One region of the Collinsella sp. AF29-7AC genome, then DNA from elsewhere that is predicted to be linked to it. Evidence: riboswitches for the same ligand, from Rfam matches in the RefSeq annotation. Region 1 holds a riboswitch; the other holds the start of a gene.
What was found. Region 1 has a riboswitch for thiamine pyrophosphate ahead of thiC (phosphomethylpyrimidine synthase ThiC). Riboswitches for the same ligand answer to the same signal wherever they lie in the genome.

Region 1 (8,110 bases):
TTTGGGGCCGATGCCCGGCACGCCGGGGATGTTGTCGGACGTGTCGCCCTTCAGACCATAAAAGTCGGGCACGAGCGCCGGCGTGATGCCGTGATACAGATCGTCCACGCTCTCGGGCGTCATGATCGCCACGTCGGACAGGCCCTTGCGGGTCGAGACCACGTTAACGTGCTCGGTCACGAGCTGATACATATCGCGATCACCGGTCACCAGCAGCATGTCGCAGCCGGCCTCCTCACCCAAGCGCGCCATGGTTCCCAGGATATCGTCGCCTTCCCAGCCCTCGGACTGCAGAATCGGCACGTTGAGCGCGGCGAGCAGCTCCTTGATCATGGGGAACTGCGCGTGCAGGTCGGGATCCATGGGCGGGCGCTGCGCCTTGTACTGCGGCAGCATCTCCATACGCACGCGCGGCTTGCCCTTGTCAAACGCCACGACAACGCCGTCGGGATTAAAGGCATCGATCATCTTGAGGAACATGTTCAGAAAACCAAAGATCGCGTTGGTGGGGCGACCGTCCGGCGCGTTCATGGTCGGCGGCACGGCGTGGAAGGCGCGATGCATGAGCGAGTTGCCGTCGATGACGGCAAAGGTACGGCGCTTTTCAGACATATTGAATACCTCGCTTTGGGCTGGGCACGGTTTGCTCACACCAGTTTACACGCTCCCCGCCCCGCGGCCACCGCACATCAGGCTTCCCTGCCGCCGCGGGCCCGCGCGTGATACGATGGCTCACGGTACATCAACCAGCACGATCGATCCGAAAGGAGCCTGCGTCATGGAGCGTCCCAGCGCATGGAAAAAGTACACGCCACAGCAGATCGAGGAGCTCGAGGAGCTTTGCCGCGGCTATAAGCAGTTTTTGAGTGAGAACAAGACCGAGCGCCTGTGCGTCAAGGCCGGTATCAAGATGGCCGAGGAGGCGGGCTACGTCAATCTGGAGACCGTGATCGCCGAGGGCCGCGCGCTCAAGGCCGGCGACAAGGTGTACGCCGCCAACCACGGCAAGGACCTCATGCTCGTCAACCTGGGCACCGCCCCGCTCGAGCAGGGCTTTAACATCCTGGGCGCCCACGTGGACTCGCCGCGCCTGGACCTCAAGCAGAACCCCGCCTTCGAGGCCGGCGACATGGCTTATCTCGACACGCACTACTATGGCGGCGTCAAGAGCTACCACTGGGTGGCCTCCCCGCTCGCGCTTGTGGGCGTCATCTGCAAAAAGGACGGCACCACCGTCGACATCAACATCGGCGACAAGGCCGACGACCCGGTCTTTACCATCTCCGACCTGCTGATCCACCTCTCGAGTGAGCAGATGGCCAAGCCCGCCAAGGACGCCGTCGACGCCGAGATCCTCGACGTGATCGTGGGCGGCCGCCCCGTCAAGTTTGACGAGGACGACAAGGACGCTCCCAAGGAGCCCGTCAAGCAGATGTTCCTGGATATCCTCAAGGAGCAGTACGACGTCGAGGAGGAGGACTTCCTCTCCGCCGAGATCGAGGTCGTGCCCTCCGGCCCCGCCCGTGACATGGGCCTCGACCGCTCCATGATTCTGGGCTATGGCCACGACGACCGTGTCTGCGCCTATCCGTCCATGCTCGCCCAGATCAACGTCGCCAACGTGGAGCGCACGAGCATCACACTCATCGTCGACAAGGAGGAGATCGGTTCCGTGGGTGCCACCGGCATGACGAGCCGCTTCTTCGAGAACACCGTCGCCGAGATCATGACGCTCGCCGGCGAGGATAGCCCGCTGGCCCTGCGCCGCGCGCTCGCCCGCAGCCGCATGCTCTCCTCCGACGTGTCCGCCGGCTTCGACCCGGGCTACGCCGGCAAGTTCGAAACCAAGAACGCAGCCTTTATGGGTCGCGGCCTGTGCTTTAACAAGTACACGGGCAGCCGCGGCAAGGGCGGCTCTAACGACGCCGACGCCGAGTATGTGGCCCTCATCCGCGACATCATGGACGAGGCCGGCGTGGACTTCCAGACCTGCGAGCTCGGTCGCGTCAACGCGGGCGGCGGCGGCACCATCGCATACATCATGGCTAAGTACGGCATGAACGTCATCGACTCTGGCGTTGCCGTCCTGTCCATGCACGCCCTGTGGGAGGTCGCCAACAAGGCCGATATCTACGAGGCCTATCGCGGCTACAAGGCCTTCATCGAGCGCGCGTAACCAACCCTTCATCAGTTGCGGTGAAATACAGACTAACCTGGCCCATAAACGGCCAAAACAGACCGTATTCCACCGCAACTTCCTTTTTGGCAGAGGAGAGTCCATGCTGCAGGTCGTCATTTCGCCCGCCAAGCAGATGCGCGCGGCCCAAGATGCTTTTGAAGTCCTGGGCATCCCACCCTTTGCGCGCGAGACGGCTCGCCTCCACCGCGCACTGCTAGATATCGAGCGGAATGAAGGCAGCGACAGCCTGCAGGCGCTATGGAACGTGAGTGACAAACTGCTGGGGCCTTGCCTCAACACCCTGCATGAGTTCGGGCCCATCCTGAAAAACGGCGATCTCGACAATCCCGCACTCGCCTGTCACCTCTCCCCTGCCGTCATGTCCTACCACGGCATTCAATACCAGAGCATGGCGCCCGAGGTGATGGATTCCGCGCAGCTCGCATGGCTGCAAAGCCACCTGTGGATCCTCTCTGGCCTCTACGGGTGCGTTCGCCCCTTTCATGCCGTGGAACCATATCGGCTGGAAATGGGCGCGAAGCTCGCCGTTGACGATGCCCCAGACCTCTACGCGTTTTGGAGCGACAAGCTCGCGCGGGCTATCGCCCCGGCAGGCTCAAACACCACGATCGTCAACCTCGCCAGCGTAGAGTACGCCAAAGCCGTTCTGCCCCATCTCGCGGGCGACGCCACGGTCGTCACGTGCCTCTTTGGCGAAGGCATCCGCAACGGCAAGCCCATCCAGCGCTCGACCGCCAGCAAAAAGGCACGTGGTTCCATGGTGCGCTGGATGGCAGAAAACAAGCTCGAGGATGTAAGCGGGCTCACCGCGTTTGACGTTGGTTATCGTCACTTTCCCGAGCTTTCAAATAAGAACACTTTGGTCTTCCTGAACGAACAGACCTTGTAGGACCACCGCTACTTTTGAATGTGCTGCCCAGGCACGGCGTCTATTCCGCCAAGCCGTCGGCTTTGGCAACTTCGTTTGTCGAGCCGTCCTGATAGGTAATCTTGACATGCTCCACCTCGGACACCGCAACACCCGTCGGGGGCTCCAAGCGCCATTCCGTCAGCGCGATATCCATAGTCGTAGGCACGTCGCCCTGATTCTTGAGCTTCACCGTCAGCGTTTTGAGCGCCGCATCATACGTCACGCGTTCGATTTCCTCACCAGGAATAGACCCACCGCTCAGCTGAAGCTGGACAAATCCATCGCGCGAATACCAATAGTCGCCCGGCGCGGCAACGGTATTGCCGCCCGTAACCTTCACTGTCATGATCGGCAGGGCATCGTCGGCCTCGAACTCCCATGCAGCGCCGCCGTGACCGCCAAACGTCCAGATACAAAAGGCAATCACCAGCACGGCAAGCACCGCAAAACCGATCGCGACAAGGCCATGGTGCGCACGGCTTTCCTCGGCCGATACATCCCATTGCGTCTCTCGATATAGATGCTTGTCTTCCATGTTCGCCTCCCCACAGGCACGCTCGTTAGGCCAATCGTACCCATTCGAGCTATACTTGAGCCCATTACATAAACGGGGAGCTTGCAGGACAGGACGGCAGGCTGAGACTGGGCGCGCCCGCCCTGACCCGCAAACCTGATATGGGTAATGCCAACGAAGGGAGCCGTGCCAATGAGCACACAGACCGAGCCCAAGCTCGTCACGCAAATCGACTTCGCCCGCGCCGGGCAGATCACGCCGCAGATGAAGGAAGTCGCCGAGCGCGAGCATCGCGACCCCGAGTACATCCGCGAGCGCGTGGCCGACGGCCGCATCGCCATTCCCGCCAACATCGTGCACATCAAAAAAGGCATGCGCGCCTTTGGTATCGGCGAGGGCCTGTCTACTAAGGTCAACGTCAACCTGGGCATCTCGGGCGATAAAGCCGATGCCGCCGAGGAATGGAAGAAGGTCAAGATCGCCGAGGACTTTGGCGCCGACGCCATCATGGACCTTTCCAACTCGGGCAAGACGCGCCAGTTCCGCCAGCAGCTCATCGACGAGACGCCGCTCATGGTGGGCACCGTCCCCATGTACGACGCCATCGGCTACATGGAAAAGCCGCTGGTCAAGCTTACCAAGGATGACCTGTTCGAGGTCGTGCGCGCGCACGCCGAGGACGGCGTGGACTTTATGACCATCCACTGCGGCATCAACAAGTCGGTCACCAAGACCTTTAAGGAGACCGGCCGCTTGATGAACATCGTGAGCCGCGGCGGCTCGCTGCTGTTTGGCTGGATGGAGGTCACCGGCAACGAAAACCCCTTCTACGAGTACTTTGACGAGCTGCTCGAGATCTGCCACGAGTACGACGTGACGATTTCGCTCGGCGACTCCTGCCGCCCGGGCTGCCTCTACGACTCCAACGACGCCACCGAGACCGCCGAGATGATCGAGCTGGGCAAGCTGTGCAAGCGCGCTTGGGCCGCCGGCGTCCAAGTCATGGTCGAGGGCCCGGGTCACATGGCGCTCGACGAGATCGCCGCCAACATGAAACTGCAGAAGCGCCTGTGCCACAACGCCCCGTTCTATGTGCTCGGGCCGCTGGTGACCGATATCGGCGTGGGTTACGACCACATCACCGCCGCCATCGGCGGCGCTATCTCCGCCAGCTCCGGCGCCGACTTCCTGTGCTACGTGACGCCGGCCGAGCACTTGTGCCTGCCCAACGCCCAAGACGTGCTCGATGGCCTCATGGCCACTAAGATTGCCGCGCACGCCGCCGATATCGCCAAGAAGGTGCCGCACGCCCGCGACATGGACGACAAGATGGGCCAGGCACGCCGCAAGCTCGACTGGGACTCCATGTGGAAGTGCGCGCTCGACCCGGTCACCGGCAAGAAGCGCTACGAGGAGTCCCCCGCCGCCACCGAGGGCACCTGCACCATGTGTGGCAAGATGTGCGCCGTCCGCACCGTCAACAAGGTGTTCGAGGGTACGACGATCGATCTCGGCATGGAGGACTAACTCGTCACCGGAGCCACAATCAGTAACATGGTGTTCGTCAATTGTTGACGTGTGAACATTTGCTCACATTTGCGTAAAGATTGCATCGCCCGCCCGGGTTCGACATAGAGTCGGCCCGGGCATCTTTATAATGCTGGCTTAAAGACCCATTTGATTCCGACCGAACAAGGGAGCAAACATGGATCGCAGTAAGGTACCTGCCGTCCTGTCCATCGCAGGATCCGATTCCAGCGGTGGCGCCGGCATTCAGGCCGACATCAAGACCATCACGGCGCACCGTCTGTATGCCGAGACGGCCATCACCGCCATCACCGCACAAAACACGCTCGGTGTCACCGCCGTGCAGAATATCTCCCCTGATATCGTCGCTGCGCAGATCGACGCCGTATTTGACGATATCCGCCCAAGCGCCGTCAAGATCGGCATGGTTTCCTCTGCCGAGATTATCGAGGTTATCGCCGACCGCCTGAGCGCCTGGAACGCGACAAACGTGGTAGTCGACCCCGTCATGGTAGCCACCTCGGGCGCACGGCTGATTGCCGAAGATGCCGCCGAGGCGCTCACCCGCCGCCTGTTCCCGCTGGCGACGGTTATCACGCCCAATATTCCCGAGGCCATGGCCCTGCTCGACTACGAGGTCGACTCCGAGCGCACGCAGCAAAATGCTGCCATGCTCCTCGCCCGCCGCTTTGGCTGCGCATCCCTCGTTAAGGGTGGGCATCTTGTCAACGAGGCCAACGATGTATTGGCCGAACCCGCGCCACTCGATGACGAGGGCAACCATCTGGGCGATCCGCTCACCACGTGGTTCCGCCACAAGCGCATCGAGACCGACAACACACACGGCACCGGCTGCACGCTTTCGTCCGCCATCGCCTGCGCGCTGGCTCAGGGCATGGATCTTGCCGACGCCGTCAACGCCGGCAAGGCCTACCTAACGGGCGCTCTCGCCGCCGGCTTTGACATGGGCAAAGGCTCTGGCCCCGTCAACCACATGTGGCAGTACTAAATAGCCAGTAACCTGCCAAAAAGAGACAGGCTACCTTGCACCAAAAACCGTCGCAACATTCGATGAAAATCGTGCAAACGCGAAATATCATTAAATGTTGCGACGGTTTGATTTTAGATAGCGGTCGAGCAAAGGACCAGAGCGCCTATTCGTCGGCGAGTTGAATTCCCAACAAACCCGAGAGTGCCAGCGCCTGCTCGGCATTGACCGTCAAGCCACGCAACTCATGGTAATCGCCCGAAACAACGGGCGCTGCAAATGTACAGCGCGACACATCAACGCCGGAAAGCGACGTCTTGAACACATCAACACGCGTCAGGTCACAGCCATCCAGGCGTATCTGACCCAGCTTGGCACCCTGAAACGCAGCCTCTCTCAGACGTGTATCGCATGCTGTCATAGGGCCAATGCGTCCCTCCGAAAGGTTCGCATAGCTCAAATCGCACGATCCAAACGACACGCTCGACAGGCGCGCCTTGAGCAAGTTGAGTCCCGGTGCCGAGCAGTCAACGAAGTCGCAGCGGCTGAGCCAGCAGCCTTCCATGTTGCAGCGGATAAAGCGACAACCGCGAAACACCACGTCGCGAAACGTCGAGCCGCTCCAGTCAACGCTATCGAACTCGCAAGATCGGAACACAACGCCATCGAAGGTCGCGCCGTTCGCCACGTCGTAGGCAAGATCCAAATCCTCAAAAGCGGTATTGGAGACGAGCTCATCGCCCTCGGCAAAGAGGTCGATGAGCTCGTCCATGCCCATATGGCAGCCAATCCGTTCGTTTACCCGGGCAAAACCACCACAAAGGTGCCTGTCCCCTTTGCGGTGGCTTGGGGTCGCGCTACTCACCGAGCATCTCTTGGAGCTTGGCTGCCACGGCATGTCCCAAGCTCTCGTGGCTTTCGGGCATCATATGCAGATAGTCGATATCGCCCGGCTCGGCAAACTCGGCGGCATTCAAAAAGTCGCAGCCAAACTGCTCGGCCACGTGCGCATAGTACTCGCCAAAATGTTCAGATGCCTCGACGGAACGCTCGTCAAAATCGGTCATATATACATCGGCGATCTGCGGCTTGATCTTGATAGGAGCCATCAGCAGGATGCGCGGGCAAGGCGCAGCGTCGGTCCACGGAAACGCGCGGACGGCGCGAATCAGCGCCATGGCGCCACGGGCGATATCGGAAGCTGTCACGTTAAAGACCGTCTTACAGTCGTTGGTACCCAGCATGATCACAATGGCGTCCAGCGGCTTATGAGCCTCGAGCAGCATCGGAAGCGCGCGAATGCCGTTGAGGTTAGTGTCCAGATGGCACATGTCGTCGCGTACCGTCGTGCGGCCGTTGAGGCCTTCTTCAATTACATGCCAGCCCTCGCCTAAGTCACGTTGGACCACGCCACACCAGCGCACATCCTGCGCATAGCGCACCGCGGTACCGTCGCGCATGCCCGCCGGATCGTAACCATAGGTGTTGCTGTCACCAAAGCACAGAACGTTTTTCATCGTAAGCTCCCCACTCAATAAAAAGCCGACAGGAGCAGCCTCTCCCGTCGGCTCGGTATATCGCATCACGAGCACCGTTTACAGGTACTTGCGCCAGTCGTCGCCATCCTCGTCATCCTCGGCAGCGGCCTGAGCCTGCTCGGCGGCACGGGCGGCTGCGGCGCGGGCGGCAACCTGAGCATAGGACTCCTCGTTTCGCTCGGGGAAGTTTGCCAGCACGTGCTCGAATTTGGCGAAGTCCTCGTCCCAGCGCGTAGAGGGCACGGCAAAGAAGACCTGCTTGACCTTGAAGTCGCCCGATGCGAGCTCCTTGCGGAAGAGCTCGGCCACGGCCTCGGCATCAAAGCCGTTGTTGTCGCTGCCCCATGCGCCCAGCACGAGCTTCTCGCGACCCAACTCGTCGCAGATGGCGAGCACAAAGCGGATGCGGTCGCGCAGGGCATCCAGCAGAGCA
Region 2 (8,110 bases), on a different contig from region 1:
CCGTTGAGGCCCATGGCCAGGTTGAACAACGTCGCACGGTCACGTACGCGGATATTCTTGCGACGCTCAAAGGTCGAGGTCAGTTCCTCGGAATAGTAAAACGAGTTATAGCTGCCCTGCTCGTAGGACAGGAACGGGTAGTCTTCCAAGTCCTCGAGCGTCACGCTCGAGCGGCCCGCCAGCGGATGGTCTGCGCACACGAAGACATGCGGCGTGGCGCAGAAGAGTCCCTCGAATACGAGCTCGTTGGCGGCAAGCATGCGCTCGATAACCTCGCGGTTATGCTCGGATAAGTATAGGATGCCCAGTTCGCTTTTCATATGCGCGACATCCTCGATAATCTCGTGAGTCTGCTCCTCGCGCAGGGTAAAGTCGTAACGCGTGGCATCGAACTCGCGGATCACGTCGACAAACGCGTTAACGGCAAAGGAATAATGCTGGCAGCTCACACTAAAGTGCGGCACCTGCTCGGATGCGCCCTTGTACTTGCCCTCGAGCAGGTCGGCCTGGTCGAGCACCTGGCGCGCATAGCCCAAGAAGGTCTCGCCTTCCTCGGACACAACGACGCCCTTGTTAGTGCGCTCAAAGATATGCACACCCATCTCGTTTTCGAGATCGCGGATCGACGCGGTAATCGAAGGCTGCGACACAAAGAGCCGGCGCGAGGCCTCAGTGATGCTGCCGCATTCGGCAACTTTGACGACATATCTGAGCTGCTGAAGCTTCATGGCTTTCTCCCTAGACGTTCGTGACGTCGAAACCCGTCGTGCTCATCTGACGCATAAACGACGGCATCTCCCCCGTCGCGGCGCAGGCGGCAATCTGATGCAGAGCCCCGGCAACCGCATCGTCCACCGCAGCGCCGATATGCCAGCGCGCGGCAGCCGTGACGGCCTCGTTGGCATTGGCGACTGCAACGGAGTTGGGGACGGCACCGATCATGGGCAGGTCGTTATCGGAATCGCCAAATACGGCCACCTCGTCGGACGTCAGGTCCAAAGCGCGCGCCAGCTCCAGCGCAGCGCAACCCTTGTCCCAACCTGCTGGAAGGATGTCGAACAGGCGCACACGATTGTTGGGAAACACGAGCGAGAGTTCCGGCACCTCGGCGGCAACGCACTCGCGTAGCTCCGCGAGCTCCTCACGCGAACGAGCACTCCAGATATTCGCCTTGAACACCGGTGCGTCATCGACGACAGGACGGCACGGGGCCTCTTCGCCCTTGAGCCATGCGTTGCCGCCCGACTCCATGGCGCGGCGCACACGCTCGGGGTCGCTCGTTACACAATAGGCATCGTTATCCCAAAAGTCGTCACCCAGGCTGTAGACCTTCAGATACGTATCGTCGGTCTCGTGCTCCAAGTAGTCAGCCAAGCGCATAAGGGCGGCGTTATCGGTCGCATGCGAGGCTACCACCTCGCCGTCCACAAACATGACCTGGCCGTTGCAGAACGCGCCGGTCGAGAAGCACTCGGCGCGATTGCGGAACATCCAGCCCATCGCGGAGGGCTGGCGACCCGAAACCGGGCCAAAGTGCAGACCCGCCGCCTGCATGGCATGAATGCCCTCGATGGCGTAGTCGCTGGCGCCGTCATGCCCGGCTGGAATCAGCGTATCGTCCATATCGGTCAGCACAAGTTTAATCATAAGGCCCCCTCGGTCATTCTTAATCCCGTCTATTGTACCGACCTGCCAAAAAGAGACAGGTTTATATTGGCAGGTTTTATCTGGGAAAACGCAAAGCCCCAGTTGTTACCTGCCAAAATAAACCTGTCCCTTTTTGGCAGGTGCGCTAGTATAGGGAACAACAGATTCGATGCGGGAGTGCCGGCGGTGCAAACCACAAGGCTGAGAGGGCATAGGGCCCAATCCTTTGAACCTGTCAGTTAATGCTGGCGTAGGGAGCATGCCGCCTTTTTAGGGGCGCTGTCTATGCACAGCGCCCCTTTTCTATGCCAAGGAGGCATGTGCAGTGATCGATTCGGAACAGCTTAAGCAAAATGTGGTCAAGGCCGTGGAGAAGATTCGCGCCACCAATCCCATGGCCGGCTCCATCACCAACACGGTGACGATTGACTTTGTCGCCAACGCGCAGCTCGCCGTGGGCGGTTCGGCCGCCATGGTCTATCTGCCCGACGAGGGCGAGGCGCTCGTTGCCGGCGGCGGCGCCATCTATCTCAACATGGGCACGCTCTTCCCCATCTACGAGCAGACGATTCCCCGCGCGGCCAAGGCGGCACACGACGCCGGCAAGCCCTGGGTGCTCGATCCGGTGGGCCTGGGCATCGGCAGCCTGCGCACCCAGCTGGTAGGCGAACTCAAGCAGTACAAGCCCGCCATCGTGCGCGGCAACGCCTCCGAGATCATTGCGCTCGCCGGCCTATGGGGACTTGAGGGCGAAGCGGCCGATCTGAGCCGCGTGCGCGGCGTCGACACCACCGATACGGTTGACGCCGCCCGCGATGCCGCCGCGGCGCTCGCCCGCTACACCGGCGGCGCCGTAGTGGTCTCGGGCGAAGTCGACCTGATTACCGACGGCACGACCGTGGCCAAGTCCCACGGCGGCAGCCCGCTCATGTCCAAGATCACCGGCTGCGGTTGCTCGCAGGGCGGCGTGTTGGCCGTGTACGCCTGCGCCACCGACCCGTTTACGGCGGCCATCTGCGGCACCGCCGTATACAACGTTGCCGGTACGCGTGCCGCCGCCGTTGCCGATGCCCCGGCAAGCTTTAAGGTCGCCTTTATCGACGAGCTCTACCGCGCAACCGCCCGGGACATTGCCGACAACCAACTCGAGCTCGAGGAGGCATAAGCCATGTCCGAGCCCGCAACCAATGCCGGCATGAACACCCTGGTCGCCGTGGCCATCGCCCCGTGCGGCACCGGTGACGAGCTATCCGCCGAGGTCGCCGAGGTCGTGCGCGTCATTCGCGAGAGTGGCCTTCCTAACCGCACCACCTCGATGTTCACCGAGATCGAGGGCGACTGGGACGAGGTCATGCAGGTCGTGCGCGACGCAACCTTTGTGTTGGCGAGCAAAGGTATCCGTACCGAAGTCGTGCTCAAAGCCGATATTCGCCCCGGTTTTACCGATACCATGACCGGCAAACTCGAGCGCATGGAAGCTCAGATCAAAAAGCAGGAGGAAGCACGATGAGCATCCGCGACAACCTTGATATCTCTGCCTATCTGGTACTCGGCCCCGAAAACACCCTCGGGCGACCCGTGGGCGATGTGGTGGCTCAGGCGCTCGACGCCGGCTTTACCTGCATCCAAGTGCGCTCCAAGGTGGCAAGCGCCCGCGAGATCATCGCACTGACGGGCGATGCCGCGCAGGCCATCGCCCAGGCCGGCAAAACCGGGCAGGTCGCGCTGCTGATCGACGACCGCCTTGACTGCGTACTTGCCGCACGCGAGCAGGGCATCCCCGTCGACGGCGTGCACGTGGGCCAGAGCGATATCCCCGTCGAGGTCTGCCGCAAGCTGCTGGGTCCAGATGCCATCGTGGGCCTTTCCGCCCGCTGCGAGGAGATGCTCGAGTACGTCAAGACCGCCGACATGAGCCTGGTCGATTACCTGGGCGTAGGCCCGCTCCACGAGACCGAAACCAAGCGCGACTGCGGACGTGCGGCCGACGGCTCCATCATCACCAAGAGCTTTGAGGACCTGGCCGCCCTCCATGCGGCAAGCCCCGTCCCCATTGTGGTGGGCGGCGGCGTCAAGACGGCCGATCTGCCGCAACTCAAGTCCACCGGCGTCGACGGCTTCTTTGTGGTGAGCGCCGTCTGCAGCGCCGACGACCCCTACGCCGCAGCCAAGGAGCTCGTCGATACCTGGCAGCAGGCATAAGCCTAGACCGAGCAGTTGCTCCGCAGTCCCATATCTTCAATAGCGGAAAGCGCATCCCAGTTTGGACGTCCATTCTGGGATGCGCTTTCCGCATGAAGCTCCGTTGGGAAACCGCATCCCATTCCAGACGCAAATTCTGGGACGCCGTTTCCAAAACCCGCCGTCCGGGAAACTGCATCCCGTTTTGAGCGCAAATTCTGGGATGCGCTTTCCGCCGACGACCGCGACCGCGGCCCCTACCCCGCCAGATACGCTTCCAACGCCGGCAAAGTCGCCTCTGCATCGTGGCGGCCGACCTGGTAGATGCGCTCGAGCTCATCCGGTTCGCGGCACAGCGACGGCACCTTCACCGATTCGCTCGGCCGCACCACAAAGATTTCCCCGGCAGCCTCTCGACGTGCCAGGTCATCGAGCGTGGCATTGTAGACCTCATGCCGATGCTCAAGCGCTGCAACAAACTCCGGATAGTGACGGAACACGCGCCGCAGCATGGGCATCACGCTGTTGGGCTGCTTCACAAAGCCCGCCGGCTGCGTGAGTACCACGATATTGCGGTCATACCCCTGCGCAAACAGCCATGCGCTGGGAATAGAATCAGCCACGCCACCATCCAGATACTTATGCCCGTCAATAGCAACGGGACGCGTCGCCACAGGAATCGCCGACGATGCCCGGATCCACTCGATATCCCGCTCGTCGCCATAGGGCAGGTCGTGGTAGACGGCCTTGCCCGTCTCGATATCGGTGCACACGCACGTAAACCGCATGGGGCAGGCGCGATACGCCTCCAGGTCGATGGGATCGCGCTCGATGGGCACCTCGTGATAGGCAAAATCGGCATTGAACATATCGCCGGTTCGCAGCCAGCTGGTCACGCTCGCATAGCGTTTGTCGGCGCAATAGGCCTTGTTATAGCGAATGGCGCGGCCGATCTGGCGCGATTTAAAGTTGTAGCCAAATGCCGCGCCCGCCGAGACGCCCACCATATGGTCGCAGGTCAAACCGTGCTCCATCCAAACGTCGAGCACGCCCGCCGTATACATACCGCGGTAGCCGCCTCCCTCGAGCGCCAGCCCCACCGTGCGCCTCATATTTGACTGTGCCATGCGACCATCTCCGTTCCTGCGTTTTAAAACGGAACAAGTATACCCATCAACAAATATCGTCTCAGTCGCATTTTCATCGAACATCGTCGCGTTACCGTTTGGCGAATAATGGCCGCCCGCAACATGGGCACCCCTACATAATTCCATACACTTGTTTATACTACTCAGTAGTTATCAGCCGAGAGCACGAACCGACAAATAAACCCAACGACGCAGCAAGGCGGGGGCTTGGAAACACGCAAGGCGTTGAGCAGCAACGCATGTGCACAACGAGCTCGCCCGACGCAATCCGCCCCGACCTCAGAAAGCCGCTTACAGTATGGATAACGCCAGCAATAATACCGAAACGCTCGAAAAGACCATCCGTGACCTTCTGGAGCGTCAGGACGATCTGATCAGGACCGCCTTTACCGACGAGCTCACCGGACTTGGCAACCGCGGCGGCTTTACCCGTTCCTTAGAGGAACTCTGGGAGCAGGAACTGCCCGTGACCATGGCGTTTATCGACATCGATAACCTTAAGCACTGCAACGACATCTTTGGACATGACGAGGGCAACCGCTATATCTTGCAGGTGAGCCTCTATCTCAAACTGTATATGAAGGTGGACGAGGCGGCATTTCGTCTGGGGGGCGACGAGTTCGCCATCCTATCTACGATTGCGACCGAGGACGACCTTGCCGAACGTCTGGAACACTGCCGAACGGTACTGCTCGAAAACAACGCTTCCAAGATGCCTCACTCGTTTAGCTACGGAGTGGCACACGCCGACCCCGCCCTGGGCGAAGCCCCCAATCGCTTGACGAACGATGCCGATCATCGCATGTACGACTACAAGCTACGTCATGCCGTGCACCTTGATCGACGCAATATCGCACAAGCCCACACCGACGACTTCGAAATAAGCGATCGCATTTTCGACGCCCTTTCGATGCTCAACGAAGGCCGATATTTCTTTATCGAGAACTTGGACAAACATCGAACCCTTTGGTCACAAGGCGCCTTGCGCGATCTTGGTCTTCCTTCGGAGCATATAGACAACTGCCACGATTACTGGAAAACGCGTGTCCATCCCGATGACCTTGAGGCCTATACCAACGACATCGACCAAATCTATGACGGCTCCAAACATCGCCACGTCATGCAGTACCGCGTGCGCAATGCCGCCGGCGACTACATCCTCGGCCGTGCTCGCGGGTTTCGTATCGACGGCGACGGAAATGTCCCCTCGCTCTATGTCGGCGAGCTCGTCAACCACTCGCTTGCCGAGACCGTCGACGCCGCCACGGGTCTCGGAACGCAGCGCACGCTGATCAACGCTATCGATGCCTGCCGTCGCGACCGTTGCGAGACGGGGCTTATAGCAGTGCGCGTTCGCGGCACGGCCAAGCTCAACGAGCTCTACGGGGCCGAGGCCGTCGACAACATGCTCGCCGAATACGCAGGCCGCATGCTGTCAATTACTCGCGGCAGGAGTCGCGTCTTCCGCTCACGCAACGCCCAGTTCGTCGTGCTTAGCAACAATTTGGATCACGAAGCATTCGAGCAACTGATCCAACATCTCAAAGAGGCCGTTTTCGCTCCCGTTCGAATCGCGGACGACACCATTACCCCCGTCTGTCTTGTCGTTCCGGCCTTTTACGAGCACCTGACCAATCAAACGGCCGCCGTTTTAGGCGAACTCGACCGTCGCATTCGCACGGCCGGCGGGCTTGTTCCCAACGACAGCCTCCCCATACCCGAGGTGGAGCGCAAAAGCGCCATCGCCGAACGCATCGATCCGCTCACGGGTCTCTATCGACCCAGCGAGTTTATGCGCCGCGCCAACGAATTTCTCGAGACAAGGCGCAACGGCGCCTGGTGTATCGCCACCGTCGATATGGGACACATGCGACTGTTCAACGAATGGCACGGACAGGCCGAGGGCGACCGCATGCTCGCCGATGTGGGCACGGTCCTCAAAGACATCGAGAATGCCGACATGGGCGTCGCAGGGTACTGGGGCCAAGACGACTTTTGCATACTCATCCCCTTTGAACACGACACCGTCCATCAGATCTATAGCCGCGTTCGCCAGGCCGTGGCCAAGTATGATGACGGCGTGGGATTCTGGCCGTCCATGGGCGTCTACCCCATCGACTCCAACGAGAAAATCACCATCGATGCGCAGGCCAAGGCCATGTTTACCAATCGGCGCGCAAAAAACGACTTTAAGGAGCGTATTGCCATTTTCCGCCCCGAGGAGTACGAGCGCGAAATCGCGTTCCACCGCATGCTGACCGAATTCCAATATGCGCTCTCCAACGGCCGTATTACCTACTACCTGCAGCCCCAGGTCGACATGGAAACCGGCGAGATCATTGGCGCCGAAGCGCTCACGCGCTGGATCGACAAGGATGGCTCCCTCATTTCGCCCGCCACCTTTATCCCCACTCTCGAGGAAAGCGGTTTTGTGGTGACGCTCGACAAATACGTTTGGCAGGGCGTTGCCTTGTGGCTGCGCGAGCGCATCAATCGGGGGCTTCGCGTGGTTCCGATCTCGCTTAATGTGTCGCGCGTGGATATCCTTGCCTGCGACGTTGCCGAGCATATGGGGGCGCTCGCCGCCCAATACAACCTGCCGCCCGAGCTCATGCGCATCGAGATCACCGAGACAGCTTATACGGGAGAGTCCGAGGCCGTGAATAAACTAACGGCCGACCTGCACACCCGCGGCTTCTCGACCTATATGGACGATTTTGGCACCGGCCAGTCCACGCTCGCGATGCTCAAGAACGTCAACGTCGACGTCATCAAGCTCGATCGCACGTTTGTACCCGCCGACGGCGATCAAGGCCGTAGCGCGCAAATCGTTTCATCAATGCTCGAGATGGCGCAGTCGCTCCATCTGCCCGTTGTGATCGAAGGCGTCGAGACCGATGAGCAGGCGAACGTGCTGCGCCAAATGGGCGCCCGCTACGCTCAGGGCTTTCTCTACTACCGCCCCATGCCGGCAAAGGATTTTGAGGCGTTACTCGATGGTGGCGACAACAACTAATACGCTCGTGCGCAAACGCCACCGTCGAGGGAGCGTTTGTTCCCATGAGCTAACTAATACCCCAATCTAAACCGAATTGGGAGTAAGATACAAACCATTGTTCCATTCAAGGAGGTCA

Region 2: linked by a shared signal. The riboswitch ahead of thiM (hydroxyethylthiazole kinase) and the one ahead of thiC (phosphomethylpyrimidine synthase ThiC) in region 1 are both predicted to bind thiamine pyrophosphate.

The regions. Positions count from the first base shown of each region.
Region 1 is NZ_QRQX01000006.1:37,301-45,410, reverse strand. Features, by position in the region: gene polA (DNA polymerase I) at 1-612, opposite strand, end outside; gene DWZ15_RS03865 (aminopeptidase) at 779-2,176, shown strand; gene DWZ15_RS03860 (YaaA family protein) at 2,280-3,089, shown strand; gene DWZ15_RS03855 (hypothetical protein) at 3,130-3,645, opposite strand; TPP riboswitch at 3,709-3,824, shown strand; gene thiC (phosphomethylpyrimidine synthase ThiC) at 3,817-5,151, shown strand; gene thiD (bifunctional hydroxymethylpyrimidine kinase/phosphomethylpyrimidine kinase) at 5,330-6,160, shown strand; gene DWZ15_RS03840 (pentapeptide repeat-containing protein) at 6,306-6,911, opposite strand; gene DWZ15_RS03835 (SGNH/GDSL hydrolase family protein) at 6,997-7,656, opposite strand; gene DWZ15_RS03830 (TIGR02452 family protein) at 7,735-8,110, opposite strand, start outside.
Region 2 is NZ_QRQX01000002.1:102,199-110,308, forward strand. Features, by position in the region: gene DWZ15_RS01215 (LysR family transcriptional regulator) at 1-728, opposite strand, end outside; gene DWZ15_RS01220 (HAD-IIB family hydrolase) at 739-1,647, opposite strand; TPP riboswitch at 1,811-1,921, shown strand; gene thiM (hydroxyethylthiazole kinase) at 1,973-2,812, shown strand; gene DWZ15_RS01230 (thiamine-binding protein) at 2,816-3,157, shown strand; gene DWZ15_RS01235 (thiamine phosphate synthase) at 3,154-3,849, shown strand; gene DWZ15_RS01240 (patatin family protein) at 4,086-4,955, opposite strand; gene DWZ15_RS01245 (EAL domain-containing protein) at 5,275-7,992, shown strand.